Linked DNA regions of Ilumatobacter coccineus YM16-304. The protein of the gene in region 2 interacts with the protein of the main gene of each other region in a pairwise test. Links are inferred from orthologs where the notes say so. Each region holds a gene or a part of one and is shown on either strand. Other genes may lie near its edges. The genes, in order: rplK and YM304_RS05000.

Evidence for each region.
Region 1: the proteins of YM304_RS05000 (region 2) and rplK interact in binary tests that used the Escherichia coli proteins (3 or more experiments, as listed by UniProt). The link is inferred for Ilumatobacter coccineus YM16-304 from one-to-one orthologs.

What each region holds. Positions count from the first base shown.
Region 1 is NC_020520.1:874,132-889,970, reverse strand. The notes cover bases 7,731-10,484. They hold rplK (50S ribosomal protein L11), read right to left. Parts: upstream 9,445-10,484; coding sequence 9,016-9,444; downstream 7,731-9,015. Other genes in these bases: nusG (transcription termination/antitermination protein NusG), read right to left, coding at 9,516-10,484; rplA (50S ribosomal protein L1), read right to left, coding at 8,099-8,797; YM304_RS03990 (PKD domain-containing protein), read right to left, coding at 7,731-7,924. Outside these bases: YM304_RS03995 (ATP-binding protein), read right to left, coding at 1-2,100; more of YM304_RS03990, read right to left, coding at 2,213-7,730; more of nusG, read right to left, coding at 10,485-10,586; preprotein translocase subunit SecE, read right to left, coding at 10,592-10,894; rpmG (50S ribosomal protein L33), read right to left, coding at 11,126-11,290; tuf (elongation factor Tu), read right to left, coding at 11,401-12,585; YM304_RS03940 (GNAT family N-acetyltransferase), read left to right, coding at 13,041-13,592; YM304_RS24535 (VWD domain-containing protein), read right to left, coding at 13,648-15,839. UniProt on the Escherichia coli protein: Forms part of the ribosomal stalk which helps the ribosome interact with GTP-bound translation factors.
Region 2 is NC_020520.1:1,106,733-1,122,573, forward strand. The notes cover bases 5,325-8,080. They hold YM304_RS05000 (50S ribosomal protein L11 methyltransferase), read right to left. Parts: upstream 7,282-8,080; coding sequence 6,367-7,281; downstream 5,325-6,366. Other genes in these bases: YM304_RS22035 (alpha/beta hydrolase), read left to right, coding at 5,325-5,748; YM304_RS04995 (cupin domain-containing protein), read left to right, coding at 5,802-6,362; YM304_RS05005 (SCO1664 family protein), read right to left, coding at 7,284-8,080. Outside these bases: YM304_RS04965 (diacylglycerol/lipid kinase family protein), read right to left, coding at 1-600; YM304_RS04970 (electron transfer flavoprotein subunit beta/FixA family protein), read left to right, coding at 738-1,487; YM304_RS04975 (electron transfer flavoprotein subunit alpha/FixB family protein), read left to right, coding at 1,490-2,455; YM304_RS04980 (hypothetical protein), read right to left, coding at 2,553-3,554; YM304_RS04985 (hypothetical protein), read right to left, coding at 3,600-4,175; more of YM304_RS22035, read left to right, coding at 4,240-5,324; more of YM304_RS05005, read right to left, coding at 8,081-8,159; YM304_RS05010 (DUF3090 family protein), read right to left, coding at 8,141-8,647; YM304_RS05015 (MSMEG_4193 family putative phosphomutase), read right to left, coding at 8,673-9,413; YM304_RS05020 (uracil-DNA glycosylase), read left to right, coding at 9,422-10,111; YM304_RS05025 (RCC1 domain-containing protein), read right to left, coding at 10,146-15,841. UniProt on the Escherichia coli protein: Methylates ribosomal protein L11.

The DNA.
Region 1 (15,839 bases), 230 kb from region 2 along the record:
TGCTTCGCGCATCGCTTCGGCGACGAGGTCGTCGTCGCCGAGTTCGAGTGCGTGCCGGGCTGCGCCGAGCAGGTGATCGAGGGCGGCGCCGTCGCCCAGCCGAAGTAGGAGTTGCCCGAGTCGGATCTCGAACTCGACCGTCCACCGATCGACGGCCCCCGGGCGAGCATCGGTGTCGAGGAGTTCGAGTGCTGCACGACACTTCGCGATGCCGGCTTCGTAGTCGAACCGCTCGGTGTCGACATCGACCGCGGCGAGCATCACCGACAACGCTCTCGCCGTGTCGAGCGGTGCTGCGCCGTACGCGTGATGGCTGAGCTCGTCGAGCCGGTCACGTCGAAGCGACGTGTCGGACCCGATCGCGTCGACGGCGAGATCGTGCAGTTCGATGCGCTCACCGGGTGCGAGCTCGTCGAGCACCAGACGGTGCAGCAGGTCGTGACGGAACGCCAGCCGATCGTCGCCGACGCGCTCGAGCACGTCGGCAGCGATCGCTTCGTCGACGGATGCCGCGCTGCGCAGCCCCATCGACTTCCACTCGACCACTCTGAACTGACGACCGAGGATCGCCGCCGCGCCGAGGTCTCGCTGGGTCGACGATGCGAGGCCACGCAGGGTTCGACGCAGCGACGCGAGCAGGTTGTCGGGCGTGCTCGCCGGAGGGACGAACTCGCCATCCGGTGAGGCATGCGCCGCGACGCTGAGTTCGCGGATGAAGAGCGCCGTACCGACCGACTGGCGGTGGATCCACGCCGATGCGTCAGCACACCATTCGGCCGGGCGTCCGAAACGGCCGACGTACTCTCGCACACGTTCGAGCGGCCACGGCTCGACCACGACGTGTTCGACGGCTCGGCCGACCAACTCCGCATCGACCTCACGAGACGTGACGATCATCTTCACCGGTTGCCCGTCGTGGTCGCCGGCGAGACATGCGTCGAGCATCTGCAACGTCAACGGCGTCGCCCAGTGCAGGTCCTCGAAGATCACGGTCAACGGCACCGGGGCGCAGCGCAACGCTGCGACCACGGCGTCGAGCAGCACCGAGCGATCGACTCGGCCACTCGACATCGCCCGGTCGTCGCCGCCGGCGAGCGTCGGAGCGAGCGATCGCAGCACGTCGATGTCGTCGAGCGAGCCGAACGCCGCCGGAAATCGATCGGCGAGTTGATGGAGGATCTCGGTGAAGGGTTCCAGCGGAATCGACGGCTCGGGTGAACACGCCGCCAACAGCGTCGCTCGCCCGTGCACGTCGGCGTGATCGCGGAGGTGTTCGACCAGCGTGGTCTTGCCGATGCCCGCCGGCCCGGTGACGACGACGAGCGACATCCCGTCGTCGGCGGAGCGCTCGATGCGGTCGACGTAGTCGTCCAAGCCGACGAGATGCCCGACCTCCACCGGGTCGACGTCGGCGTCCGCTGGAGGTGTCGACGAGCCGCCGAGCGTGGGGTCGTCGTCGAGGATGCGACGGGCGAGATCACGAAGCACCCGGTCGGGAGCGTGCCCCGATCGAGCGGCGCTCCGCGTCGCGTCACGGATCACGGCCAGGGCGTCGCGGCGCCTCCCCGCCAACGCAAGGGCGCGAGTGAGCAGGCGGACACCGCGTTCATCTCCGGGGTGGCGTGCCACCCACTTCTCGATGCCGTCGATCGTGTCGCCGGCGTCGTCGCCCATGATGCTGCGATCGAGGCGATCGGCCATGTCGGCGATCCACGCGTCGTCGCGGGCGACGTATGCCGCAGACCTCAGCGCGTCGGTTCGCTCACACTCGGCGAGATCGGCGTACGGCTCGGAGTCGTCGAGCGACGCTCCCCTGTTCACCGTCACCTCTGCGGCCAACCGGTACCCGGTGTCGGTGGTGACCACCACGTCGCGAGCAACCGATCGGATACGTGCGATGTGATTCTGGATCGAGTTGCGGGCGGTCTTGGGTGGCGCGTCACCCCACACCAGCGTCACGATCTCGGCGGTGTCGATCGACGCAGGCGATCGAGCGGCCAGCGCAGCGAGCACCGCCCGCTCTCGCGGCCGCAACTGGACGCGCTCGGTCCCGAAGGTCAGTTCGGTCGGACCCCACGCCGAAAGCACCCATCCGTCCACCCTCGTGACAATAGTTCCTCGCCCGTCGGTCGGCGTTGCTCGCTCGGTGACGGAGTCGACCGGGAACGCCTCCGCCGCTGGCATCGACTTCGCCGACGTCGGAGGTGGATGATCAGCCCGCCCAGGCGGCGTTGACATCGATCACCAGGTCGGTCGCTGCCCGGCTGTAGGCACACACCGTGCCGTCGGCTGCGAGCTTCACGATGCCGGAGTTGCCGACCGCGCCACCCGCCGCGTAGTTCAGCGACGATGTCAACGGCTGGTCGCCGTCACATGGGAACAGCGTGATGTAGCCCACGCCGTCCGGCCTGACCGCCGTGACGTTCAGGGCGACCGCCGACGCGTCCGCAGGAACGTCGCCACGTCCGGCGACGTCGATGGTCGTCACCGAGCCGGCGCCGAGTCGGCCGCCACCGTTGCCGACGCCATCGACGGTCTCCTGACCCGAGCGAGTCTCGAAGAACCGCGCCGGGACGAACGGGTCGAACGAGGCGTCGTCGGCGAGCCACGCGTTCACGTCGATGACCAGGTCGGTGTCGGCGAAGGTGAACACGCACAGCGAACCGGTGGCCGACAATGACACGACCGCCGAGTTGCCGACCGCTCCGCCACCGCTGTAGTTCAGGCTCGACGTGGTCGGACGGTCTTCGTCACACGGGTACAATGTCACGTAGCCCACGCCGTCGGGGCGGATGGCGGTCACGTTCAACGCGACGGCGTCGGCTCCGGCATCGACCCCGCCGCGGCCGGCGATCTGCACTTCGGTGACGCTCCCGGCGTCGAGTCGTCCGAGCTCCTGGGCTTCGCCGTCGACCGTCACCTCACCCGAGCGCGTTTCAGCGAGACGAGCCGGCGTCAACGAGGCGAACGATGGTGCCGACTTCAACCAGGCGTTGACGTCGATCACGAGATCGGTGTCGGCGAACGTGAAGATGCAGAGTTCACCCGCGTCGTTCAGCTTCACGATGCCGGAGTTGCCCGCGACCACGCCCGCCCGATAGTTGAGCGACGACGTCAGGGGTTGGTCGTCCCCACACGGGAAGAGGGTGACGTACCCGACGCCCGACGGACGGATGGCCGTGACGTTGAGCGCGACCGCGGCGGCACCGCTGCTCACGCCGCCTCGCCCGGCGATCTGCACCTTCGTGACCGAGCCGGCCTCGAGCCGACCGACCGCCTGGTGCTCGCCGTCGACGGTGACCTCGCCCGTACGTGTTTCGAACACACGAGCCGGCGTCAGCGGGAACAAGGCTGCCTCTCCGACGACCGCCGAGGTGGCGAGGATGACTTCGGTGAGGTCGCCGTGGAAGTTCCGGATGGGCGCTGCGAGCTTGACCGGGTCGAGCGACACGATCGTCGCTCGCTCCTCGTCGACACCGCCCGGGTCGAGGATGATCTCGTCCCCGACCTCGAAGTACGCGCTTCCGGAAGCGTGTGACAGGTTCTGGCGGGTCGTGAGATCGAGCCCGGTCGAGCCGGGTTCGGCGCTCGACAGGAGGTAGCCGAACGGTGCCATCGACAGCGTGTCGTCGACCACGACGTCATCGAGTTCGACGGGGACCCATCGACCACCGAGCGCCCCAGCGGGCACCGAATAGTCGGCACCGGCGGCTTCGAGGTCGGCGATGATCTGGTCGAGCGCATCGATGACCGCGTCATCGGTCGCCGCGGCGCTCGCGGCGGCCGGCGACACGACCTCGATGGCGTCGTCGGTGGTCGCTGCCTCGGCACCGATCGGAGCGAACGACTCCGCCCCGCCACCGTCAGCCTGATACATCTCGAGGTTGCCGTCGTCGGTGGGCCGAAGCGCAGGCGCATCACGGCTGGTTTCGAGTTCGGTTCCGTCGAGTTCACGCACGATCTGACGCAGCGTCGCCAGGCTGAACAGGGTCGGGATCCGCTCGACGAGTCGGCGCCTCACCCGGGCCAGCTCCTCGAGCAGTAGGGCCGACCACGGTCGATTGGGCGAGCCGAGTTCGGTGAAGATGCCACGGAAGAACGCATGTGCTTGCTGGAGTTCGCCGAGCTGTGCGGACGGACCGCCCTTGAGCGTCGACAGGTTGTCGTCGAAATAGGTGGTGACGAGTCGCTGCTGCGGCGTCATGGCGAGCATCGTCTCCTTGCCGGGGGCGTCCACGTGCGCCGACAGGAATTTGCGGCGCAGCTTCTCCCGGTCGAAGATCGTGAACGACTCGCCGTGCTGCATGCCGACCAGCGACCGCATGGCCTCGTAGACCTCGAGCCGTTTGGCCAACTCCGCAGGGTCGCCGTTCGCGCCCAGGACCTTCCCGTCCGGCTTCAGGATCGCCACGAAGTCGATGTCGCCGGTCACGTCGAGGAAGCGGTTCGTGTCGGGGTCGAAGAGCTTCACCTCGAACAGCGCCCGCCCGTTGACCGACTCCGCCTCCTTCAGCTCGATGGGCCGGTTGGGCTCGTGGCGCATCGTGCCGTTCTGGACGCCGTTGAACTCCGGATCGAAGTCGACCTTCACCCCGACCGGGTCAGCCCCGGGAATCGGCTGCCCCGTCTTCGGATCGATCGGAGGGGAGAGCGCCTTCTTGTATTCGGGCCCGAGCTTGACCCACTCTTCGACGCGAGTCTCGACACGGCTCGCGATCTGACCGCGCAGGTCGTCGTACTCGGGGGTTCCCGGGGACAGGCCCGGCCGCTTCTCGGCGAGCACGCGATCTGCATAGCGCTCAGCAGCACGCCGCTGCGCTCCGGCATCGGGGATGAACGGGATCGGCGGCTCCATGTGCACGACCTTGGAGTCGTACTTGCGTGGGTAGTCGAGAAAGTCCATGTCGATCTCGTTCACCCCCTTCGCCTTGATGCCCTGCGGCTTCGGCAGCGCGATCCCGTCCTCGATCAGCTGGATCGACTTCGGCGAACGCGAGCGGAACATGATGTTGACCGCATACTCCTTGCTGATCGCTGCGAGCATGCGGAAGTTGTCGGCGCTCAGTCCGTAGCTGTCGCGCCAGATCCGTGCGTGGGTCGTCACATCGAGTCCGGCGGGCATCACGTTGCTCTCGGGAACGGCCCGGTGTCCCTTCGATGCGATGACGTCGTCGACCTCGTCGAACGCCTTGTTGGCACGCTCGGCCCACGCCTGCTGCAACTTGGTGCGGATCGGTCCCTCGCCCGCTGCGACCGCTCGCGACACCTTCGCGACGGCACGAGCGGCGACGAGCGCTTCGAACACCATGTCGATGTTCTCGCCCGCGATCTCGGCGACCTCACCGAGGAACGCCGTCGCACCGCGCTCCCAGGCCGCCACCAGGCGCGTGATCGCGCTGTCGATCGCCTCGCCGACCATGGCGCCCAGCTGGGCCAGCGACACGTTGCGGACTGCTTCGACGCCGGCGTGCCACATCGCTTCCATTTCGGCGACGATCTCCGACACGATGGCTTGGCGGGCGGCCGAGTCGCTCTCGAGGTACGCGAACGTCGTTCCGAGCATCCATCCATACGCCGCGGCGGGAGCCTTCGCGAGTGTCCATGCGATCTGCGCGAGCGAACCGAATCCTCGAGCGGCGGTCTCGACGCCACGGACGAGCTTGCAGCCGACGTACTCCGCCGCCCAGAGGAGGTCCTCGTCGCACGTGATGAAGTTCGTCGGTTCCTGCTCCGGTTCGGGCACGCGCCCGAGCGTGACGTCGTGCTTGCGGTCGAAGCCGTCGTCGTCGATGAAGTCGATGACGAACTCGTCCATCGGCGTCCATGAAACGGCGCCGCCCTCGGCCACCTCTTTGACCGAGACGAGCGCGTTGTACTCGACGCGGAATCCGGACGACACCGTCGCCTCCATCGTCTCGGCCACAGCGACGAGGTCGATCGACGCTCCGGGAGCCAGTTCGAACGCCGTGATTCCGGTGGCGCTGGCGCCGCCCGCTCCGAAGAACCCGCCGCCGGCGTTCAGTTCGTAACTCGTGCCCTCGAATGCGGGGCCGTACGACGGTCCGATCACGAACGAGATCGTCTCGGGCTCGTCGGCGTCGTCGGTGACGTTCGTGAAGTTGCCGTTGATGCGCACCGGTGCGCCGGACCGGAAGCTCTGGCTCTCGACCACGTCGATTCGCACTTCGAGCATGACCTGGTCGACGACTTTGACCGTCTCGGTTCCTCGCCCGGTCACCGTCGCGCCCGCCGCGTTGCCCGTGACGAGCATCGACAACTCGACCTTCAGCTGTTCGTCGGCGCGGTAGCTCCAGGTGAGGGTCTTCTCCTCGTCGGGCGCGAGGTCACCGAAGTTCGACTCGTCGGGTGTCGTGCCGGGATCGTCGACGGGTGCTGCGATCTCGATGAACTGCACGAACAGGTCGTCGGTCTGCGACGTGACGATCAGCGGGCCCTTCCCCACATCGGTGATCGGCTGTTCGGTCACGTTCTTCACGGTCACGTCGACATCGACGAAGTTTTCGTCGTTCTCGTCGATGATGCCGTCATCGTTGGTGTCTTCGAGTTTCGAGGAGTCGGGGTCGGCCTCGATGGTGACCTGCAGTCCGTTGACACTCGTCTCGAACGACCCGGTCCACGGTCCTGCCGGATCGCCGAGGATGTCGTTGGCGTTCCAGACGGACCGAATCGTTGCGCGCCCAGCGGCGATGGCTCGCACGCGCACCTCGAATTCGTCGGTGTCCCCGACTTCGTACGTCTTCGGGGACAGATTCGGCGGTGTGCCGACGAACTCGAACTGAGCTGGGAGCGAGAGCAGATTGTCGACGGGGGCCGCCTGTCGCAGGTTCCCGACGCCGTCGGTGACTTCCAGATGGACCCGCACGTCGAATTCGTCGCCGATGTCGTAGCGGTTGCCGTCTTTGCCGGGACCGAACTCAGCGTCCGGATTCGACACCGTCAGCCGGAGGTCGGGAGCCGCGATGTCGATCCACTCCGACGCGGTGAGTACCTGCCCCTCCTGTGCACCGCGCATCGTGAGCGTCACGCGGTAGTTCCCCAGCGCGTCGTAGACGTGTGTGGGCTCGGAGCCTTGGACGACCGCCGAGCCGTCACCGAAGTCCCATTCGTAGGTCGTCGGCCCGTCGAATGGGATCGACGTGTTGTCCATGCGATAGCTGAGGCTGTTCCCGAGCTGATCCGGTTCGAACGACGCGCGAGGTGCCAGGTCACCTTCGACCGGGATCCAGCCGTAGCGGGTGTGCCGCTCGAGCGTGGCCCAGTACTCGTCGCAGCCATAGCCGTTGCCCGGCTCGATGCATTCGTCGACCGAGGCGCTCGCCAGCAGGAAGGTGGGGCCGGCGAGCCGATCGATGTCGACGGTGTCGATGTAGAATTCGCACCGAGCCGCGACCGGGCCGCGCACCGTCCAGAACGTGTCCTCTGTCGGCCCTCCGGCTGCGTAGGTGCTCCCCAGCTCGCCTCGGCACGAGCCCTGACGCTGCGCCGAGTAGGTGCCGACCGACCCAGACGTGCTGAAGCTTCCCGAGCACGACCGAACGTCGGTCGGGTCGTTGTCGTACAGGTACACGCACCGGACGATCGACGGGGAGTACACCTCGTAGTAGCACCCGGTCGACACGTAGCTGGCGCACGGCGCGAAGCCGATCTCGCCGGCATCGATGACGAACGACGAGTCGGATGCGAAGGTTCCCGTCGCGATGCCACCCAGCTCGCCGGGTGCGCAGCCGAGACCAGCGTTGTCGTTCTCGTCGTAGACACACGACGGAAGCGGCGACGTGGGGGCGGGGACGGCCTGGACCACCCCGGCCGGTGGAGCGGCAACCGTGACCACGAGAGTGGCGAGGAGACCGAGCACGGTGGCAATGGCCAGGCGAGCGCGCCCGTGGCGTCGTCGAGTCAACATGACGTTCGTTGTAACGAACCGCCGATAACAGCCGACCAACAAGAACGCCAACCTGACCACACAGCCCGGAGCGATGCGGCCGGGTTGGCCGAAAACGCAGAGATCCCGGCGGGTCGCTGCGCTGTGCAGCAACCGGCCGGGATCTCGAAAGATCAGGTCGTGATCAGCGTGTGATCAGTCGAGGCTCTTCTTGAGGCGCTGGATGTCGATGCGGACACCCGGGCCCATGGTGGCCGAGGTGGTCACCTTCTGGATGTAGCGGCCCTTCGCCGATGCTGGCTTGGCACGGTTGAGCTCTTCGATGACGGCGTAGAAGTTCTCGGCCAGCTTGTCGACCTCGAAGCTCGCCTTGCCGATCGGGACCTGCACGTTGCCGTAACGGTCGGTGCGGTACTCGACCTTGCCGCCCTTGAACTCTTCGACGGCCTTGCCGACGTCGGGGGTGACGGTGCCGGTCTTCGGGTTGGGCATGAGGCCACGGGGGCCGAGCTGGCGGCCGAGACGACCGACGAGCGGCATCATGTCGGGGGCTGCGATGACGAGATCGAAGTCCATCATGCCGCCTTCGACCTGCTCGAGCAGATCGTCGGAGCCGACGATGTCGGCTCCGGCTTCGCGGGCGGCGTCGGCCTGCTCACCAGCGGCGAACACGGCGACGCGGACGTCTTTGCCGGTGCCTGCGGGAAGCGCCACGGTGCCACGCACCATCTGGTCGGCCTTGCGGGGGTCGACGCCGAGACGGATGACGAGGTCGATCGACTCGTCGAACTTGGCGGTGGCCGTGTTCTTGGCGTGCGTCACGCCTTCGACGGGTGCGTAGAAGTGGTCACGATCGAACGTCTTGAGTGCGTCGTCGTATTTCTTGCCGGACATGGTGTGTCTCCCTCAGTGGTGAGTCCGCCGGTCGAGGTGTTCCCGGTCGAGACTGTGGTGGTTGAAAATGGTGTTCGGTATTCGTTGGAGGCGGAGGCCCGATCGAGTGCAAACTGCGACCGGATCTCCGTCAGCGCCGAAGGCGCTTCGGACCGTCAGGTCCGAGAAAGCAGCGACAGCGACGGAGTCGCTGTCGACGGCGAAGCCGTCGGCCGGCGTCAGCCGACTTCGATCCCCATGGAGCGAGCGGTGCCTTCGATCTGCAGCATGGCAGCTTCGATGTCGTTCGCGTTGAGATCGGGCATCTTGATCTCGGCGATCTCCTTGACCTGAGCCGGAGTGATCGAGCCAGCGACCTCGGAACCCGGGTTGTTCGCTGCCTTCTCGAGACCAGCGGCCGCGCGGATCAGCGTCGACGCCGGCGGGGTCTTGAGGATGAAGTCGAACGTGCGGTCTTCGTAGATCGTGATCTCGGTCGGGACGACCGTGCCAGCCTTGTCTTCGGTCTTGGCGTTGTACGCCTTGACGAAGTCCATGATGGCGATGCCGTGCGGTCCGAGCGCGGTACCGACGGGCGGAGCGGGGCTCGCCTTGCCGGCTTCGATCTGGATCTTGACGACCGCTGCAACCTTCTTCTTGGCCATGATGTTTCTTCTCTCGTGTTCTCGTCAGGGGGTGGGTGGATGCAGGAAAGCTGCGTGGTTCGGAGCGTGGTCGCTCAGAGCTTGGCAACCTGGCTGAAGTCCATCTCCACCAGGGTTTCACGACCGAAGATGTTGACGAGCACCTTCAGCTTCATATGGTCTGCATTGATCTCGGCGATCTCGCCGGTGAAGTCGGCGAACGGGCCTTCCTTCACGCGAACGCTCTCGCCCTCTTCGTAGTCGAGCTTCGCCTTGCGACGAGGTGCGGCTTCGACGCCTTCGGTCTTGGGCGACAGGAAGGTCTTGACTTCACGACGTGAGAGCGGCGTGGGCTTCTGGCCCTTGGCAGCCTGGCCGACGAAGCCGGTGATGCCCGGCGTGTTGCGCACGCAGTACCAGGACTCGTCGTCCATCCGGCAACGCACGAGCAGGTAGCCCGGGAAGACCTTCTTCATGACGGTCTGCTTCTTGCCGTTCTTGTACTCGTCGACTTCCTCCATGGGGATGACGATCTCGTAGATCTTGTCTTCCATGTTCATCGACTGGATGCGAGCGTTGAGGTTGGCCGTGACCTTCTTCTCGTAGCCGCTCTGCGTGTGGACCACGAACCACTTGCCGGGGCGCTTGTTCGGGTCGTCGTACGGAACTTCTTCGACGTCGTCGGCCTCTGCGTCAGCTTCTGCTGCCTGAGCGTCGTCGTCCGACGAGGCAGACTCGTCGCCGGCGCTTCCGGCGTCGCCCTCCGACTTGCTGTCATCGCTCGCGTCCGCGGTTGCGTCGTCGGTGGCCTGGTCGTCCGCGGTGGCAGCTTCGTCACTGTCGGCGTCGACGTTGGCGGTGCCGGTCGGGAGCAGGTCGGCAGCGCTGTCTTTCGACATGCTGTCGGCGGCGACGAGGTCTTCGTTGCCGTCACTGATGACGGCGTCGCCGGTCGGGAGGAGATCGCTGACCGCGTCGGCGGTGACGGCTTCGTCGCTGGCGCTGACGGTGAGGTCTTGCTCGTCGGGGACGTCGTCGACCGACGGCTCCTCGGTGAGGGCCGCGGCAGCACCTTCCATCGAGGCGGTGGAGTCGTCGACGGCGGCGCTCGCTGCTTCGAGCTGCGCTGCCAGGTCGGCGAGGCTGTTGCTGTTGTTGTCGGTCATGTCAATCAGGATTTCTGTTCGTAGAACCATTCGCCCAGAAGGCCGAACAGGTAGTCGAGACCGCCGACGAGCGCTGTGTAGATGACGACGGTGATCACGACGATGATCGAATACCGCTTGACCTCGGGGCGCTTCGGCCACGCGACCTTGCGCATTTCATCGCGAACTTCGCTGAGGTACTGACGAACACCGACCCGGTCCTGACGCTTCTTGGGCTGCTGGCGCGGGGCGCGCTGAGCCTTGCCCTCGTCGTTGAGCGCGCCCATCTTCTTCAGCTGGCGCTTCTGCTCGCGGTTCAGGTCGTCCAATGACACGATGTTGTCTGCGATTTCTCGATCGTCGATCCATGCCGAGGCATGGTTGGTTACTGGCAGGGCAGGAGGGACTCGAACCCACGACCGTCGGTTTTGGAGACCGATGCTCTAGCCAACTGAGCTACTGCCCTCTGGGAGGAGGCACCAGGGTACCAGCGCCTCCAGAGACTCACCGTCGGCCGTCGGCACACCGTGTTGTCGGTGCATGACGGCCGCAGAGGTAGATCAGCGAGTTTCTTTGTGTGTGGTGTGCTTGCGCTCGTTGCTGCAGTACTTCTGCATTTCGAGGCGCTCACGATCGTTCACCTTGGACTTCATCGTGATGTAGTTGCGCCGCTTGCAGTCGGTGCACTCGAGGGTCACCTTGACCCGCTTGTCACTCTTGGCCATGACGGCCTCGCTTTCTTACTTGCAGTTCCAACACTCGAAGTCGAATGGTGGATGACAGACAGCGGCCGGCCCGGGCGAACCCGAGCCGGCCGTTGACTGGTTCGAATTGATTACTTGTGGATCTTGGTGACGCGGCCGGCGCCGACGGTACGGCCACCTTCACGAATGGCGAAACGAAGACCCTCGTCCATCGCGATCGGCTTACCCAACTCGACGGTCATCTCGACGTTGTCACCAGGCATCACCATCTCGGTACCCGACGGCAACTCGATCGTCCCGGTCACGTCCGTGGTCCGGAAGAAGAACTGCGGACGATAGTTGTTGAAGAACGGCTTGTGACGGCCACCCTCGTCCTTGGTCAAGATGTACACCTGACCATCGAAGTTCGTGTGCGGCGTGATGCTGCCGGGCTTGCACAGCACCTGACCGCGCTCCACGTCCTCTTTGTCGATACCACGAAGCAACGCACCAATGTTGTCGCCAGCCTGACCCTCATCGAGCAGCTTGCGGAACATCTCCACACCCGTACACGTCGTCTTCTGCGTGTCACGCAAACCAACGATCTCGATCTCATCACCAGTGTGAACAATGCCCTGCTCGACCTTGCCCGTCACGACCGTGCCACGACCCGTGATCGTGAACACGTCCTCGATCGGCATCAAGAACGGCTTGTCCAGATCACGCTCAGGGTTCGGAATCGACGCATCACACGCAGCCATGAGCTCCATGACCTTCTCCTGCGCATCCGCATCACCCTCGAGCGCCTTCAGCGCCGAGACATGCACGACCGGAGCATCATCACCCGGGAACTCGTACTCGGTCAGCAACTCACGAACCTCGAGCTCCACGAGCTCCAACAGTTCTTCGTCGTCGACCATGTCGGACTTGTTGAGCGCACACACGATGTACGGAACACCAACCTGACGAGCCAACAGCACGTGCTCACGCGTCTGGGGCATCGGACCATCAGTCGCAGCAACCACCAGGATCGCACCATCAACCTGCGCCGCGCCCGTGATCATGTTCTTGATGTAGTCAGCGTGACCCGGCATGTCGATGTGCGCGTAGTGACGGTTCTCCGTCTCGTACTCGATGTGCGAAATCGAGATCGTGATACCACGAGCCTTCTCCTCAGGCGCCTTGTCGATGCCCTCGAAATCGGTGAAATCCGCAAGACCACGATCAGACAACGTCTTCGAGATCGCAGCCGTGAGCGTGGTCTTGCCATGGTCGATGTGACCCATGGTGCCGATGTTGACGTGCGGCTTGTTCCGCTCGAACTTTGCTTTGCTCATTGCTTTCCTCGCTCCTGAGGGTTCCTGTGATTGGGATCTTGATTTGGTAGCGGCGGTCGGACTTGAACCGACGACCTTCCGATTATGAGCCGGATGCTCTGACCAGCTGAGCTACGCCGCCAAACATGGTGTGGGATTGCGTGTTCGGTGATTTGACTCGTCACCGGGTCACCCCGGCCACTTGGTCGAGCCCTCTGTGAGAATCGAACTCACGACACCAGCCTTACCATGGCTGTGCTCTACCGACTGAGCTAAGAGGGCGTCACAACCGAGCGCCGAAGCACTCGATTCTGCCGTTGCTGGTTATGTGGTTTCCGCCGACTGTCCCGGGATCCGGGGCAACCTTCGGGACCGCTCCAGCGTTGCGGCCAGCCCGAGAGTGTATCGGCGAGGCGGAAACAACCACCGCGAACTTTCGCCGTTCGCGCGGTGTTTGCCCAGTAGTTTCACAGGCGATGTCCGTCGCACCCTCCGAATCGCCTCAGCCGCTGGTCAGGGTGCGCCTCGCTGTCGTCGACGACGCCGAGGCGATGCGCACGATCTACAACCACGAGGTCGAGAATCACACGACCACGCTCGACCTCGTCCCACGGACGCTCGAAGCTCAGCAGGACTGGATCGCGCAGCGCTCGGGAGCGTTCTCGGCGGTCGTGGCCCAGCTCGACGATGACGACCAAGAGCACGGCCGAGAACACGGTACGGTCGTCGGCTTCGCGTCGTTGTCGCCCTACCGCGAGCGGGCCGCGTACAGCACCACGGTCGAGAACTCGGTGTACGTGTCGCGAGCGCACGGCGGACGCGGAATCGGCCGAGCGATGATGGACCACCTGATCGAGGTCGCTCGCGATTCGGGGTTCCATTCGATGATCGCCCGGATCGAAGCGTCGGGCGAGGCCTCGCTGGCCTTGCATCGTGCGTGTGGCTTCGAGCTGGTCGGCATCGAACGCCAGGTCGGACGCAAGCATCGCAGGTGGCTCGACATGGCCGTGATGCAACTCATGCTCTGACATGCCGGCTGCGTCATCGGGTGTCAGACACCCGATGACGCAGCCGGTGGGAGCATCAGAAGTCGATCGGTTCGCCGACGCATTCCGCATCGAGCAGATTGAACGGCGACTCGTCGACGCCGCCGGCGTACGTCACGCCGTAGCCGTAGTTCGCGTCGACGGCGTTCGGGTCGTAGAAGTCGTACGTCTCGAAACCGACGATGAGGTACCCGTAGCCGGCCGGCACCGCCGACGCGAAGGCCCAGTCGTCGCCGGTCAGTTCGTCGTAGTTGGTCGGCAGGACGATGGTCGAGGCGACTTCGAGGTCGTTCGACGGATCGCCGTCGGTCACGCTGTCCTGGTCGACGTACGCCGTCAGACTCGCCCGGAACATGAACGGCATCCCTTCCGACTCGCAGTACGTGTTGTCGGGATCGGGGTTGAACACTTCCGTGGTGCCGCTCCATTCGAGACGGTCGTCGCTGTGCTCGATGTCGACATCGAGCACGTACGGCGCCGTTTCGAACCGGACGTCGAAGGTCCGGCGGTACACGGTGTCGTCGGCGCCGTCGGAGAAGGTGACCACCACTTCGACGAAGTCGGCGATCGGGTCGACGATGGAGTCGCCGGTGTAGTCGCCCGCCGGATCGAAGAACACGTAGGGCACCGCGGCCCTCGACTCCTCGTACCAGTCGATCGGTCCGAACCCGTAGTCGTCACTGCTGTAACCGACCACTTCGATCGTCGGGTCAGCGACCCCCACCGAATCGGTGATGACCCCTTGAACGGTCACGGCGAGACCGCCCGCCGTGGTGAAGTCGTGAGTGTCTGTGGTGAGCCCCGGACTCGACGTGATCGCGATGTCGAACGGGTCGGTACCCGGGAGGTCCGGGCTGATCTCGACCGACGCGGTGCCGGGCGGCAGGAACAGTTCGAGCTCGTAGTCGCCGTTCTCGTCGGTGTACACGTCGATCTCGTCGAACGTGTCGAGTTCGTTGTCGCCTGCGTCATCGGCCACGACCGACACCGTGAAGTACTCGTCGACGAACGCAGTGCCGCTGCTCGCGTACGTGACGGTGCCGTCGAGTTCGAGCGAGGTGGTCTGCGCGTCGAGCACGTCGACGGTGTTCTGGCCGGGCGTCGTGTCGACGACGACCGAGAAGCGCTCGTACGGATCGGAGTAGAAGCCGCCGAGGAGGATGACGGCGTTGACCGTCTCGGAATCGGACGCCACGGCGAAGGTGGTCTCGTAGTAGCCGAACTCATCGGGGTAGACGGCCACGTTGCGTTCACCGAGGTTGGTGCCAGGGGAACCCTCGGTGGACGACATGTACACGTCGATGTTGGTCAACCCGGTTCGAGCGACACCGCGGTACTCGATCGTGCCGCTCAGCGTGACCGTCGTGGTCAGTCGATCCCACACGAAGGTGAGCGGGTTGTCACCGTCGACGAGCGTCTGCGTCCTGACGGCCGGGATGTCTTCGGCCGACACCCAACTCGCGTTGATCCACTGGACGTCGACGGTCGTGCCGACCCGATCCCGTGGGGCCAGGATGGTTCCGGCGATGTCTCCGTTGGCCTCCGGGGTCACGCTGACCTGAGCGAAGCCGCCTCCACCGAGCCGCAACAAAGCGTCCTCGTCGAGTGGATCACCGTCGCGGCGGAGGTTGCCGGTGATGACGATCTTCGGCGGGTCGTAGTCGTCGTCATGGACGATGGCGTTGACGCCGTCGCCGATGGCCGCCGACACCTGGCGGACGAGGTCGCCCGAGTTCGGTCCGATCCGCGTGCCGTGGCCGACGACCGTCGCGTTGTCGGGCACGATGAAGAAGGTGGTGAAGTCACCGTTCGCATCGGGAGAGATCGTGTAGCTGGTCGAGAAGTTCGACTGCGCGTTTGCAGCGATCCGACTGTCGACGTGGAACTGCTGCGCAGTGGTGACTGGAACGGTGGTGCCCGAACTGCTGTCGGTCAGACGGCCGGTGACCAGCACGCCGCGCCCGCGTAGCGCCACGTCGAAGTCGAGCGCGTTGCCGCCGGCACCGAGGCTGCTGAAGATCTGTTCGGGGTCCTCGGCGGTGTACGGGCCGATGCCCGTACGAACCAGCACGCGCACCGAGTCGACCGTCGACGGCGTGAGGAGGTCGAAGCTGTACTGCCCGTCGACGACGTCGGCGACGACGAACCGACCCCAGTTGACGCCCGGATCGTTGTCGGACACGTAGAACTGCAACGGCACCGGATAGTCGCCTCCGCTGATCGTGGCGG
Region 2 (15,841 bases):
CTCGTCGGGCGCGTCACCACCGCTGATCGAGAAGTGGGGGCGCTTGCGGTCGTAGCCCGTGAGCCACGTCGACAGGCCCGCGTAGATGAACAGCGGGTGACCGAGCCAACGCTTGAGTGAGCCGTGCGTCTCGACCTTCTGGACGACCGCTGCGTCGTACCCGACGCCGGTGTGGAAGCAGAAGTAGCGACCGTTGACCTGACCGAGACCGATGGGGCGAACGTCGTTGGCGTCGATGCCGGCGACGAGGTGTTCGACGGCTTCGACCGGGTCGTTGGGCAACCCGAGCGTGCGTGCGAACACGTTGGTCGAGCCACCTGGCAACACGCCGAGTGCCGTGTCGGTCCCGGCGATTCCGGTCGCCACTTCGTTGAGCGTGCCGTCGCCGCCGTATCCGATCACCACGTCGAAGCCGCGGCGGGCCGCGTCGTGGGCGAACCGAGTCGCGTGCCCGCGTCGGTTGGTCTCGACCACTTCGACCTCGTGCTTCGCCCGTCGTCGACCGGCGTGTGGCTCGAGCACGCCTTCGCTCAGGCGCCGATGCACCACCACGGTGTTGCGCGCGGTCACCGACGAGGCGAACGAGTTGACGATGAGCATGATCCGCAAGCTGGCAACGGTACTCGCCGCCACCCCGACCCGTGAGGCGTGTGTAGGACGCGTGTCACCTGCGCACGATTTGGGGGACGTAGTTGACCGGGCGGTAACTTGGTGCCCTTATGAACGTGATCGTGTGTGTGAAACAGATCCCTGATCCGGCGCTGCCGGGTGAGCTGGATCCCTCGACCAACACGCTGAAGCGCGACGGCAAGCTCATCCTCGATGAGTCCGACAGCTACGGCGTTGAAATGGCGCTGCAGCTCGTCGGTGCTGCGGGCGACGGCTCCGTGACGCTGGTCTCGATGGCCCCGAACGATGAAGTGTCGGGTCTCCGCACCGCTCTCGCGATGGGCGCCGAGAAGGCTGTGCTCGTCTCCGACCCCTCGCTGTCCGGTGCCGATGCACTGACCACGGCGAAGGTGCTCGCCGGCGCCGTCGGCAAGGCCGGCGACTACGACCTCATCATCGCCGGTACCGAGTCGTCCGACGGCTACACCGGCACCGTGCCCGAGCAGATGGCCGAAGTCCTCGGTCTCCCGTCGGTCACGTTCGCCAAGACGATCGCCGTCGACGGCTCGACCGTCAAGGTCGACCGTCAGACCGAGTCGGGCTACGACGAAGTCACCTGCCCGCTCCCCGCCGTGGTCTCGGTGACCGCTGGCGTCGTCGAGCCCCGCTACCCGAGCTTCAAGGGCATCATGGCCGCGAAGTCGAAGCCGGTCGACACCGTCACCGCTGCCGACCTCGGTATCGAGTCGGTCAGCTGGGCACAGTCCATCACCAACGTCGAAGATGCCCCGGCCCGCGAGGCCGGCGAGATCATCGAAGACGATGGCGAGTCGTTCAACAAGATCGTCGAGTTCCTCGACAACCTGAAGGTGATCTGATCATGGCTATCGACAACATCTGGGTGTTTGCTCAGGCCGACGGCGGAACCGCCTCGACCGGCACGCTCGAACTCCTCACCAAGGCGAACTCGCTCGGTGGAACCGTGACGGCATTCGTCGCCGGTTCGGCCGGTGACGCCGCCGCTTCCCTCGCCGATCACGGCGCGGCGAAGATCTACGAGACCGGCGACCTCGCCGGCGCCCTTCCGGGTGCCGCGGTGTCGGCTGCGATGAAGGCCGTCATCGACGGCGGCGATTCGCCCGACCTCATCATGTTCCCGCAGAACTACGAAGGCCGTGACGTCATGTCGCGTCTCTCGGTCAAGCTCGACCGCACCGTGCTCACCAACTCGACCGACATCTCGGTCGACGGCGACTCGGTCAGCGTGCAGACGCCGATCTTCGGTGGCGCCAAGATCGTCACCTCCACCTTCACCGGTGAAGGCCCGTTCATCGCTGCGTTCCGCCCGAAGAGCTTCGAGCCCGCAGGCGGCGTCGGCGCTGCCGGCGAAGTCGTGTCGGCTCCGGTTCCCGATCTGGGTGCCACGGGCGGCGCAACCGTCACCGCGGTGCACGTCGAAGAGACCTCCGGACCGAAGCTCGACGAGGCCGCTGTGGTCGTGTCGGGTGGTCGTGGTCTCGGCGAGTCGGAGAAGTTCGAGATGATCGAGACGCTGGCGTCGGTCCTGAAGGGTGCCCCTGGCGCCTCTCGTGCGATCGTCGACGCCGGTTGGGTTCCGTACAGCTACCAGGTCGGTCAGACCGGCAAGGTCGTCAAGCCGACCGTGTACATCGCTGCCGGTATCTCCGGTGCGACGCAGCACATGGTGGGCATGAAGGGCTCGAAGAACATCATCGCGATCAACAAGGACAAGGAAGCACCGATCTTCGGTGTTGCCGACCTCGGCATCGTCGGTGACGTGCACAAGGTCCTCCCGCAACTGTTGGAGGCTTTGGCCGCCCGCTGAGTCGTTCCAGCCTCAGCAATTGCTGAGCACTGAACCACCGAACAACCGAGGAGCCAGGCCCGTGCAGCGGGTCTGGCTCCTTGCTTTTTCGGCTCAGTCAGTGGGTGTCTTGGGCGGTGATTGCCCAGGCGACGCCTTCTTCGGGATCTTCGATCGCGAGTTGCAGCGTCCAGCCGACGTCGGGCTCGTAGGCGTTCCAGCGGTACCAGCGCAGGTCGTCGGCGAGTTCGCCCAGTTCGTCGGGGTCGGGCGGCCAGTCGTCGAGGAGGTCACCGAACGCAGCGAGCAGCCACCACGCCCCGAAGCGTCCGGAGGCAGCACCACGGCGGCGTCCGTGGGCACCCCCGCTCGCTCCGGCCCAGGCGATCCAGGCGATCGCCTCCTGCGCCGAGAGTTCGGCCATGCGGGCGCGCCGCACGCCGAGGGCTCCGATCGCGGCGCCGGCGTCGCCGTCGACGCACACCACTTCTGCTCGCCCGTTCGAACTCGTCGTCCACGGTTCGAGGAGTTGGCGCACTGCGAGTTCGACGTCGTCGTCGAGCACTTCGGCGTCGGCGGTGACCTCGACGTCCGACCAGTCGTCCGGCAGCTCCGGCATGGGGAACTCGGCGTCGTTGTCGCCGTACACGGCGAGTTCGTAGGTCGGCTCCCACGAGTGCAGTAGGAGCGGGATGTCGAGGACGTCGGGGAGATCGAGGTCGTCGACGGGTTCGCCCCGGATGACGCGTTCGTGGGCGACGAACGCCGCTCGTGGTCCGCGTTCGAGGAGCGGCCCGAGGTCGCCCCAGCTGTGGCGTTGCGCGGCCACCTCGGTGAGCGGTCCGATCGTGAAGCGTCCGGACAGACCGTCGGCTTCGTCGAGCACCTCGGCGACGAACTCGGGAGTGGCGAGCAACGCGAGGCGGTACTCGGCGAGCGTGGCGGCGGGCCAGAGTTGCCGGCCGGTGTCGACGGCCTGGCGGGCACGGTCGCGCAGGCGGAGCAGGCCCGCCCAGTCGCGGCTCGAGCAGCGGTCGTCGATCATGCGGACGAGGCCGTCGAGATCGCCTCGGTGGACGAGCATGTCGAGGCGCTCGTCGGGCCCGTGCGGCTCGTCCATTCCCGCAGTGTGCCACGGTGTGACCCTGCGGGAGCGACGCGATGATCACTCGACGACGAGCACCTCGGCGAACATCCCGCTCGCGATGTGCGGTGGCCCGCCGTCGACCTGCGGCGGCTCACCATCGGCGGCCGCAGCTGCCGCCAGGTAGTCGTCGGGAACCGCTCCGGTCGGGATGACGCAGAGCAGCGCGTAGCGGCCCGGCTCGGCGAGCACGCCCGTGCCCTCCACGGGGAAGCCGGCCTCGCCCGGCGGAGCGACGAGCACGGTCTCGACGAGCGGAAAGAAGGCAGCCAGTTCGTCGGGCGCAAGGGCGACGAGTTCGTCGACCGGGCGAGTCTCGTCGTCGGGAAGCCGAATGGCCACGATCTCGTGGACTTCCGTCGCGCTCGCGTTGTCGAGCGTGAGCGTCGTTCCGGCCCGGACGCGATCGACCACGCCGGTGTAGGCGTAGTCGATCGCAGTGACCGGCAGCGGGCCGTCGTGCACAGCATCGGTGACGGTCGCAGCGCTGCCGTCCTCGCCGTCCGAGGCGCAGCCGACGAGTGCGAGGGCCACGCCGAGCAGGCCGATCGCCGTGCCGGTGTGTCGTGTGGTCGAGCGGTGTCGTGAGGAGATCATGCCGCGATCATCGGCGGCGACCCTTCGGGAATCCTTTCGGCCGGGCCTTCTACACTCGATGTGCATGGCAGCCATGCCCGTTCCGGCGGTGCGTTTCGCGAAGGTCGCAGGCGGCCGCTTGGCGTGGCAGGCCTGGGGTGATGGCGACGAGACGATCGTGGCGATCCCGCCTGCGGCGCAGAACATCGAGACGGCCTGGGAGTGGCACGAGATCCGGGCGATGCTCGAGCGCTTCGGATCGTTCGCGCACTACGTGCACTTCGACAAGCGAGGCACCGGTGCCTCCGATCGCGGCGACGAGGTTCCGGGTCTCGACACGCGCGTCGACGATCTGCGAGCGGTGATGGACGACGCCGGTGTCGCACAGGCCCACCTGTTCGCGCAGAGTGAAGGCGGACCGACGGCGTTGCTGTTCGCCGCCACGTATCCGCACCGTGTGAAGAGCTTGATCCTCCACGGCACCGGCGCGTGCGTCGTGCCGAGCGAGCTCGCGGCCGACCCGGAGGTCCGGCGAGATCAGATCGAGAAGCGACGGAAATTCGCCGACGCGTGGGGGACCCCCGACACGTCGTCGATCGGGTTGTTCGCTCCATCGAAGGTCGGCGACCGCGCGTTCATCGAGTGGTTCGTGCGCTACGAACGCACCGCAGCGTCGGCGCAGGGCGTGTTCGACCTGATGACCCAGATGCTCGACATGGACGTCCGCGACGTGGTCGGCGAGATCGAGGCGCCCATGCTGGTGCTGCACCGGTCCGACGAGACGGCCATGCCGGTCGAGTACGCCCACGAGTTGGTCGGCCTCGCTCGCGACGCGACGCTCGTCGAACTCGACGGTGCCGACCACTTCGCGTTCGTGGGCGACATCGACACGTGGATGACCGAGGTCGAACGATGGGTGACCGGCACCGTTCGCGAGCGACCGGTCGACGAGGGGCCGCGCTCGCCGAAGGTGACGACGCTCGGTCGCTTCGCCGTGGAGGTCGGGGGCGTCGAGGTCGATGCTGCGTCGTGGGGATCGAGGCGGGCACGAGTGCTCCTCAAGCGACTGGTCGTCGCCGAGGGGGCGCCGGTGACACGTGACGAACTGTTCGATCTGCTGTGGCCCGACGAGACGGATCGGACCAGGCTCGGGGCGCGTCTGTCGGTGCAATTGTCGGCCGTTCGCAAGGTCTTGGGCGGTGGCGTGCGGGCCGACCGTGACTCCGTGGCGCTCGATCGTGACCAGGTACGCGTCGACCTGTTCGACTACCTCGATGCCGCTGCAGCCGGCTCCGACGCCACGGTGGTCGAGCACTACGGCGAGTTCCTGCCCGAGCAGCGCTACGACGACTGGGCGGCACCGATGCGTGAACGGGTGCGATCGATCTTCACGACGGCCGCGCACCGTCGGATCACGGCAGCGATCGACGCCGATGACACGTCGGAGGCCATCGACCTCGCTCGACGCGTGCTCGTCGCCGACCCCACCGACGAACTCGCACACGCGTCCCTCGTCGACGCGCTCCAGGCCGCCGGCGATGACGCGGCCGCACGACGGGCGCGCGACGAGTGGCGCGCAGCCGCTCCCGGCTGACCGTCCAGCGCCGTCGGAAGGATTTCGAAAGAGTCGGCCTGGATGATCAGGCCATGAGCAACAGCAACGACACCACTCAGACGGCCCAGACGACCCACACGACCACGGCGCACGTGCTGCCCGATCCGTCCCGCCCGTACGTCTTGCAGCGCGACGAGGGCGTCCATCATCACTTCCTCGACAATCTGGCCACGACGAAGATCGGCGCGACGGCTGGGGGAGCGATGAGCGCCGTCGAGTTCGTGGCGCCGAAGGGGTTCGGTCCGCCGCTGCACCAGCACGACGACGAAGACGAGATGATGGTGATCCTCGACGGCGAGATCGTGTTCCGATCGGGCGACATCGAGACGGTCGCTCGGCCCGGTGCCACGGTGCACCTGCCCCACGGGGTGCCGCACACGTTCCAGGTGCTGTCCGACACGGCCCGCATGGTGTCGATCACTGCGTCACGCAGCACCCCGCCGAAGTTCGCCCAGATGGTCGCTGCGCTCGGCGATCACACCGACGAGCCGGTCCTGCCGGCGCCGATGGACATCGACCCGGTGGAGGTCGCCGCGGTGTGCGCAGCGCACGGCATCGAGGTGCTCGGCCCGCCACCGGCGCCGCTCGACTGACCGGTCAGGGGTGCGTGAGGCGGATCGTGATCCACCCGTCGCGGACGACCGACTGCGACGGCGCGAGTGGAGCGAGCGCCGCGAGGACATGATCGTGGCGCTCCTCGAGAATGCCGCTGATGATCAACGAACCTCCCGGTGCCGTGAGGCGCACGAGGTCGTCGGCGAGCGACACCAGTACCGGGGCGAGGATGTTCGCCACGACGAGGTCGTAGGTGCGCTCGAGTGCCGCGATCGGTGTGGTGTCGACGTCGATGCGGCCGGCCACGTCGTTGAGGTCGGCGTTGTGCAGCGTGGCGTCGACGGCGGCGATCGCCACGTCGATCGCCCTGATGGTCGGGACCCCCATCTGCGCGGCGAGGATCGCGAGCGCGCCCGTCCCGCAGCCGACATCGAGCACGCTCTCGACCGCTGACTCGTCGTCACGTGCCGCACCGCTGAGCACGTCGGCGACCAACTGCATCGAACCGGTGGTGGTCGGATGGTCGCCCAGCCCGAACGCGCTGCCCGGCTCGATGACGGTGACACGCTCGACGTGTGGCTCGGTGGGCGTGGGGTTCCAGGAGGGCACGATGAACGCGCCCGGTGCGTACTCGACGGGTCGCGCGAACTGCTTCCAGTCGTCGGCCCCGGCCACGGGTGCAGAGGTGACGCGCACCGACCAGTCGGCATCGAACGTGGCGATCGCGCGGTCGACCGAGGCCTGCTCGTTGCCGACCGACGACGAGACCTCGACGAGGCCATCGCCGACGTCGACCTCGCTCACGGCTCGGACTCCGAGCTGCCAGAAGCGATCCGCAACGATGTCGCCGAGCGCGCTCGGCACGGTGACGCCGATGATCGTCTCGGTACCGCCGAGGTCGAGCCCGTCGGTGTTGAGCCCGTCGAGCGGCGGCTGATCGCCGGAAGCCGTCGTCATCGTCAGACCAGTGGCCACGGGTAGCGGCGGCCAGTGGGGTCGGTGGGGAACCGTCGTTCCTTCACCATCCACGCAGCGCGCCCTTGGATCGCTTCGACCTCGCTGTCGCTCAGCAGCGCGGCCACGTCGAGCGGCACCCGGCTGACGAGCCGGTTCGCGGCGTCGATGATGTGGTCGGGGAGCGGCTCGTCGCCGAATTCCCAGATGACCGTGCGGACCTTGAACTCGGCCGCGAAGCACAGACCATGGTCGATGCCCCAGACGTTGGCCGGCGTGTCGCCGTGCTCGGGGATCAGCAGACAGTGCCCGCTCTTGCGGTCGGTGTTGTTCGCGAGCACGTCGAACGCCGCGAAGTCGCGGAGCCGGTCGTGCAGCTCGGGCATGCTCTCGTAGATGGTGAAGTAGTGCTCGGAGTGGTCGGCGACCGCAAACCACTGCACCGAGCCTTCGCCCATCGGCCCGTCGCGCAGCACCGTCGTCGGCACGATGCCGATGCCCATCGCTTCGCTCAACCGGTACGCCGCGACCTCGCGCCGGTGCAAGCCGGGCTCGAAGTCCCAGAGCGGCCGCTCCATCTTCGTCGGCTTGTAGATGGCCGGGTGCGACTTGCCGTCGTGCACGACGTGGACGAGAAACGTGCCGTTGGAGCTGTAGGGCATCCGGCCCTCGACCTCGATCTCGCCCCGGAGAAGATGCTCCACCTGGTCGTCGACGTCGTCGACGCGCAGCTCCACGCCGCGCGGCTCCTCGTCGGCATCGTCTTCGTCGTCGAACTCGTCGAACTCGTCGAACTCGCCGTCATCGACATCGGGCGGCGCGTCGTGGTCGGTCGGGCCGGGGTCGTCGGCGGGCACGGTGCTCAGTTCATCCGCGGGCACGGGTGGCCGTCGGGATCGATCGGGTTTCCGCACCAGCGACACTCGGGGCGACCCGACTCGATCACGTTGCCGGCATGCGCGGCGAACGCGGCGGCCTGCCCGCGGGTGATGTAGATCCGGACGTGCCCGCGGTTCTCGTCGTCGATGACCTCGCCGTCGTCGTCGAGTTCACCCATCTCTTCGAGCTGCAGCAGCACCTTGTCGTTGGAGCGGTCGTAGCCGAGCCCGATCGGACCGAGCACGAACAGGGTCTCGCCGGGATCGTTCAGTTCCATCGCACCGGAGATCGGGCGGTCTTCGACGGGCGGCAGGTCGCTCAGCACCTTCTCGAGGTACTGCGAGATCGCCGCCGCCTGCTGCTTCTCGCACTTGACCGCCATGCGCTTCCCGTCGGCGCGCACGTGCAGGAAGAACGTGCGCGAGCCGGGCTGGCCGATCGTGCCCACGGTGAACATGTCGACTTCGTCGAACTCGTAGAAAACGGTCATCGGTCGCCTTTCGCCAGTGCTCCGGTCACGCGGGACGGAGTTCGGTCAGAGGTCGGCCCGTCGAGTTGACGGCCAGCACGATCGGTCCACCGGCATGCCAGGTGAGTGCGCTGACCGAGGCCGGGCTGATGACGATGCGTTGGAACAGATCGATGTGCGTGCCGAGGGCGTGAGCAACGGCTGCCTTGATCGTGTCGGCGTGGCTGACGCACACGATCGTGCCGCCGGGGTGAGCGAGCCGCAGCCGGTCGAGCGTGGTGACCATGCGGGTCTGCATCTCGGTGAAGCTCTCGCCGTTGGGGAACCGGAACGTGGACGGGGCACGCTGCACGGTCTGCCACTCGGGCAGCTTCATCAGCTTCTTCAACTCGGCACCGGTCCAGTCGCCGAAGTCGCATTCGAACAGGCCGCGATCGACCTTCGTCCGCAGGCCGAGTGCCTTCGAGATCGGAGCTGCGGTCTCCTTCGCCCGCTCCAGTGGCGACGAGTACACGGCGTCGACCTTGCCCAGCGCGCCGATGCGTTCGGCGGCGATCTCGGCCTGCTTGCGACCTTCGTCGGCGAGATGCAGGCCCTTGGCGCGGCCGGGGAGCACCTTGCCCGTCGTGGGCGTCTGGCCGTGTCGAACGAGGAGAATGGTGGTCGCTCCCGGCGCGGCCTGCTTCGCAGCGGCCGCCTTCGGCGCCGCTTTCTTGCGTGCCGAGGCGGGCTTGGCGGCGGCCTTCTTGCGTGCCGGAGCCTGCTTGCGTGCGTTGTTTGTCGTCATGAGCACCAATGAATCTACTGTCGAGTGCCGTGGCTCCGCTCGTCGTCCTCCAACGTGACATTCACGATTGCCGTGCGTGTCCTCGTCTCGTCGAGTGGCGCGAGCGGGTGGCGGTCGAGAAGCGAGCCGCGTTTCGCGACGACCACTACTGGGGCAAACCGATCTCGGGGTTCGGTGATCCCGCCGCCCGGATCGTGATTCTCGGCCTCGCTCCGGCCGCTCACGGAGCGAACCGAACGGGCCGGATGTTCACCGGCGATCGCAGCGGCGACTGGCTGTTTCGCGCCATGCATCGAGCCGGTCTCGCCAATCAGGCGGAGTCGGTGTCGGCCGACGACGGCCTCGCGCTGACCGACGCATGGGTGACCTCGGCGGTCAAGTGCGCCCCACCGCTCAACAAGCCCACCATCGACGAGCGCGACGCCTGCCAGCCCTTTCTCGTGCGCGAACTCGGCGCGTTGACCGAAGCGAAGGTCATCATCTGCCTGGGCACCTTCGGTTTCGACGCTGCGCTCCGGCACTTCGGCATCCGCCCGAAGCCGAAGTTCGGTCACGGCGTCGAGGTGCAGGTTCCCGACGGGCCGATGTTGCTCGGCTGCTATCACGTGAGCCAGCAGAACACGTTCACGAAGCGTCTCACCGAACCGATGCTCGACGACGTGTTCGCCCGAGCCCGCACCATCGCCGACGGCGTCTGAGCGCTCCGCCGCCGGGTGATGCGCGTTCGGTGTGTCAGGTGATGTGGGCGACGATGTCGACGGTGAGGTGGGTGTTGCTGCTCGTGTAGAGGCAGATCGTGCCGGCGGAGGAGAGCCGGGCGATGATTTCGTTGCCGCCGTTGACGCCGGTGATGTGGTTGAGCGACGACGCAGTGGGCAGCGTGGGTTCGCAGGGGTGGACGGTGACGAAACCGGTGCTTTCGGGCGCGATGGCGGTGATGTTGAGCACGGCGGCGGTTGCGTCGGTCGGGACGTTCGAGCGTCCGCTGATCTGGAGCGTGTATTCGTCGTCGGCCGTGCGTTTGCCGATGGCTTGGTGCTCGCTGTCGATGGTGACGCCGGAGGGTCGGGTGTCGAGAAGTCGGGCTGGGCCGTTCGGGGTCACGGTCGTGCCGGCGGGGAGGTAGCCGACGACGTCGGCTGACAGATGGGTGGTGGTGGAGGTGAAGAGGCAGAGGTCGCCGGATTCGTCGAGGGTGGCGATGAGCTCGTTGCCTCGGTTGGTGCCGGCGACGTAGTTGAGTGACGCCGCGTTGGGTGGGGTGTCGAGGCAGGGGTGGGCGGTGATGTAGCCGGTGCCTTCGGCGCCGATGGCGGTGATGTTGACGATGACGGCTGCTGCGTCGGTCGGCACGTCGCCGCGTCCGGCGATCGGGATGGTGGTGGTGGAACCGGCGGCGGGCTTCGTGCCGCCGACGGCGGTGTCGTCGATGGTGGTGCCGGAGGGTCGGGTGTCGAGGAACCGGCCAGGAGTGATGGGCGTGACCGGGGAGCCGTTGGCGACGTAGCCGGTGACGTCGACGGCCAGGTGCGATGCCGCCGAGGTGAACAGGCAGATGGTTCCGGTTGCCGAGAGCGGGGCGATGATCTCGTTGCCGAGGTTGACGCCGGCGGTGTAGTTGAGCGACGACGCGGTGGGGAGCGGTGTGACGCAGGGGTGGACCGTGACGTAGCCGACGCTCTCGGGGAAGATGGCGGTGACGTTGATGATGACGGCTTCGGCGCCGTCGGGGACGTCGCCGCGTCCGGTGATCTGGACGGTGTACTCGGATCCGGCGTCGCGTTTGCCGGCGGCTTCGAACTGGCCGTCGAGGGTGGTGCCGGAGGGTCGGGTGTCGACGAACCGTGACGGCGACAATGACGAGACCACGGGGGTGGCGTCGTAGGTGACGGTGCCGGTGGTGACGATGGTGGTCGATGAGTTGCCGAGCGCGTCGGTGACCGCTCCCGGCTCGACGGTCAGCGTGACGGTGCCACTGCCGGTGACGTCGGCGATGGCGGCGGTGTAGGTGGCGCCCGATCCGGTGACGGTGCCGGTGGTCGCGCCGGCGGTGCCTCCGACGGCGAGGTCGTCGGAGGTGAACCCGGTGACGTTCTCGTCGAAGGTGATCGAGAACTCGACGGGGAGGTCGCTGGTCGTCGCGGCCTGGCCCGATTCGAGCGCGACGGTGGCGACCGGCCCGGTGGCGTCGCGGCTGATGCTGGCGACGTTGGAGCCGAGGGGGTTGACCTGGCCGTTGCTGGTGAGCGCAGCGAGTGGACGCACCTCCGCGGTGATGGTGCCGTCGCTGGACATGCCGGAGACCGTGACCGTGTAGGTGGCGCCGCTGCCGGAGACCGCTGCGATGGCCGCTCCGGCGGTGCCGTCGAGGATGATGTCGTCGGCGGTGAACCCGGTGACGGCGGTGTCGAAGGTGACGGTGAAGTCGACGCTGTCGGCGTTGGTCGGGTCGGACTGAGCGGCGGCCGCAGCGATGATGACCGTCGGCGGTTCGGACGGCACGAACAGTTCGGAACTCATCGACCACGGCCCTTGCCCGACACCGTTGACGGCGGCGACGCGGAAGCGTTGCGGCACGCCCGGCGTGAGACCCGCGATGTTCTCGCTGGTAGTGGCGGATGCCGTGGTCGCTCGTGTGGTCCACGTCGACGCATCGGTCGAGGTCTGGACGATGTAGCCGGTGATCGCTGCGCCACCGTCGTCGCCGGGGTCCGTCCACGACAAAGCGATGTCCGACGAGGTCGGGTTGTAGGCGGGTGTCACCGCGGTCGGAGCTGCGGGCGGCGCCGCCACGGAAAGCACGCGGGTGTCGGCGCTGATCCGAATGGGCGGCAGGTCGTCACCCAACTCGCCGGGCCCGTCACCGAGGTCGACGGTGTCGCCCTGGCCGATCCGTCCGTTGTCGCCGTCACCCCAGCACTTGACGGTCTGGTCGTCGAGCAGCGCACACGTGTGAGCGTCGCCGGCGGTGATCGCCACCGCCCGCCGACCGGCGCCGAGGTCGACCGGAATCTGAGCGGCGACTTCACCGGGCGAGTCGCCGACGTTGTCGCCGCCGCCGTGGCCGAGTCGACCGTTTGCTCCGCCACCCCAGCACACCACCGAGTGATCGACGAGCAAGGCACAGGTGTGGAACGAGCCTGCTGCGATCGCGGTTGCCTTCTGGCCGAGCGGTACGGCAAGAAGTGAGTCCCCCATTTCGCCACCGTTATCGCCCCGAGCATCGGTGTCGCCCTGACCGAGTTGACCGGCGCCGTTGTTGCCCCAACACTTCACGTCGCGATTGTCGAGCAACGCGCACGTGTGGTTCGCTCCCGCCGCGACCGCAACAGCGACACGATCGGTGCCGAGCGACACTGCGAGAAGTGAGTCCCCCATTTCGCCACCGGCGTCGCCCCGAGCATCGGTGTCGCCCTGACCGAGTTGACCGTCGGCGTTCGCACCCCAACACTTCACCGCGAGGTCATCGAGGAGTGCACACGTGTGGTTCTCGCCGGCCGTGACCGTCAACGCGGTCAGCCCAGAACCCAGTTGAATCGGCGCCAGCGCGGCCATGTCACCGGTGCTGTCGCCACGCGAAGCGGCATCGTTCTGCCCGAGCTGGCCGGCACCGTTCGCGCCCCAACACTTCAGCGACGCATTGTCGAGCAGCGCACACGAATGCGAGCCACCCACCGCCACTTCACGCGCCGCGGCACCCAGCACCACCGGGCTGCTTCCAGCAACACTCACACCACCGTCGCCGATGTTCGATGTCGCATCGTTGCCCAGTTGGCCGTTGCCGCCCGAGCCGAAACACTTGACGGTCCCGTCGCTGAGCAACACGCACGTGTGCGCCGAACCACCAGCGACCGCATCGGCCGTCACGCCAGAACCGAGATCGACACGCGTGAATCCGCCCGACACCTCAGCAGGGTCGTCGCCGACATCGTCGACGCCACCGATGCCCAGACGGCCCGACCCGGCCGCACCCCAACATGCGACGCCTCCGTCTTCGAGCACGACACACGTGTGCTCGCTACCCGCGTCGAGCGATCGAGACGTGTGGCCGCCGATCGGCACCGGAGCGCTGTCGGCGACGGAGCGCGTGGGGCCGTCGCCGATGTTGGTGGTGGCGTTGTTGCCGAGCCGGCCGAAGAAGCCGCGGCCCCAGCATTTGGTGGTGTGGTCGTCGAGGAGTGCACACGTGTGGAAGACGCCGGCGGTGATGGCGGTGGCGGTGCGTCCTGGGCCGAGGTCGATGGGTGGGCTGGCGGCGATGGTGGGTCCGGTGCCGTCGCCGATGTTGGTGGTGGCGTTGTTGCCGAGCCGGCCCTCGAAGCCGCTGCCCCAGCATTTGGTGGTGTGGTCGTCGAGGAGTGCGCAGGTGTGGAAGCTGCCGGTGGTGATGGCGGTGGCGGTGCGTCCTGGGCCGAGGTCGATGGGTGGGCTGGCGGCGATGGTGGGTCCGGTGCCGTCGCCGATGTTGGTGGTGGCGTTGTTGCCGAGCTGACCGTAGGCGCCGTCGCCCCAGCATTTGGTGGTGTGGTTGTCGAGGAGTGCGCAGGTGTGGAAGCGCCCGGTGGTGATGGCGGTGGCGGTGCGTCCTGGGCCGAGGTCGATGGGTGGGCTGGCGGCGATGGTGGGTCCGGTGCCGTCGCCGATGTTGGTGGTGGCGTTGTTGCCGAGTTGACCGTCGAAGCCGTAGCCCCAGCATTTGGTGGTGTGGTCGTCGAGGAGTGCGCACGTGTGGAACTCTCCGGCGGTGATGGCGGTGGCGGTGCGTCCTGGGCCGAGGTCGATGGGTGGGCTGGCGGCGATGGTGGGTCCGGTGCCGTCGCCGATGTTGGTGGTGGCGTTGTTGCCGAGCCGGCCGAAGCCGCCGTCGCCCCAGCATTTGGTGGTGTGGTTGTCGAGGAGTCCGCAGGTGTGCGCGCTGCTGGTGGTGATGGCGGTGGCGGTGCGTCCTGGGCCGAGGTCGATGGGTGGGCTGGCGGCGATGGTGGGTCCGGTGCCGTCGCCGATGGTGGTGGTGGCGTTGTTGCCGAGCCGGCCGTCGAAGCCGTTGCCCCAGCATTTGGTGGTGTGGTTGTCGAGGAGTGCGCAGGTGTGCGCGCTGCTGGTGGTGATGGCGGTGGCGGTGCGTCCTGGGCCGAAGTCGATGGGTGGGCTGGCGGCGATGGTGGGTCCGGTGCCGTCGCCGATGGTGGTGGTGGCGTTGTTGCCGAGTTGACCGTCGAAGCCGTTGCCCCAGCATTTGGTGGTGTGGTCGTCGAGGATCGCGCAGGTGTGCGCGCCGCCGGTAGCGATCTGCGTCGTGACGGGGGGCGCGTCGACGCCGACAACCTGCCCGAGGTCGACCGGGTCGCTGGCGGCCACCGAGAGACCGATGCCGTCGCCGATGTTGGTGGTGGCGTTGTTGCCGAGTTGACCGTCGAAGCCGTTGCCCCAGCATTTGGTGGTGTGGTCGTCGAGGAGTGCGCACGTGTGGAACTCTCCGGCGGTGATGGCGGTGGCGGTGCGTCCTGGGCCGAGGTCGATGGGTGGGCTGGCGGCGATGGTGGGTCCGGTGCCGTCGCCGATGTTGGTGGTGGCGTTGTTGCCGAGCTGACCGGAGAAGCCGTATCCCCAGCATTTGGTGGTGTGGTTGTCGAGGAGTGCGCAGGTGTGGAAGCCGCTGGCGGTGATGGCGGTGGCGGTGCGTCCTGGGCCGAGGTCGATGGGTGGGCTGGCGGCGATGGTGGGTCCGGTGCCGTCGCCGATGTTGGTGGTGGCGTTGTTGCCGAGCTGACCGTCGGAGCCGTAGCCCCAGCATTTGGTGGTGTGGTCGTCGAGGAGTGCGCAGGTGTGCGCCGCGCCGGCGGTGATGGCGGTGGCGGTGCGTCCTGGGCCGAGGTCGATGGGTGGGCTGGCGGCGATGGTGGGTCCGGTGCCGTCGCCGATGTTGGTGGTGGCGTTGTTGCCGAGTTGACCGTAGAAGCCGTAGCCCCAGCATTTGGTGGTGTGGTTGTCGAGGAGTGCGCAGGTGTGCGCGCTGCCGGTGGTGATGGCGGTGGCGGTGCGTCCTGGGCCGAAGTCGATGGGTGGGCTGGCGGCGATGGTGGGTCCGGTGCCGTCGCCGATGTTGGTGGTGGCGTTGTTGCCGAGCCGGCCGTAGAAGCCGTAGCCCCAGCATTTGGTGGTGTGGTCGTCGAGGAGTGCGCAGGTGTGAGCGCTGCCGGTGGTGATGGCGGTGGCGGTGCGTCCTGGGCCGAAGTCGATGGGTGGGCTGGCGGCGATGGTGGGTCCGGTGCCGTCGCCGATGTTGGTGGTGGCGTTGTTGCCGAGCCGGCCGTCGAAGCCGTTGCCCCAGCATTTGGTGGTGTGGTTGTCGAGGAGTGCGCAGGTGTGCGCCGCGCCGGCGGTGATGGCGGTGGCGGTGCGCCCTGGGCCGAAGTCGACTGCCTCGA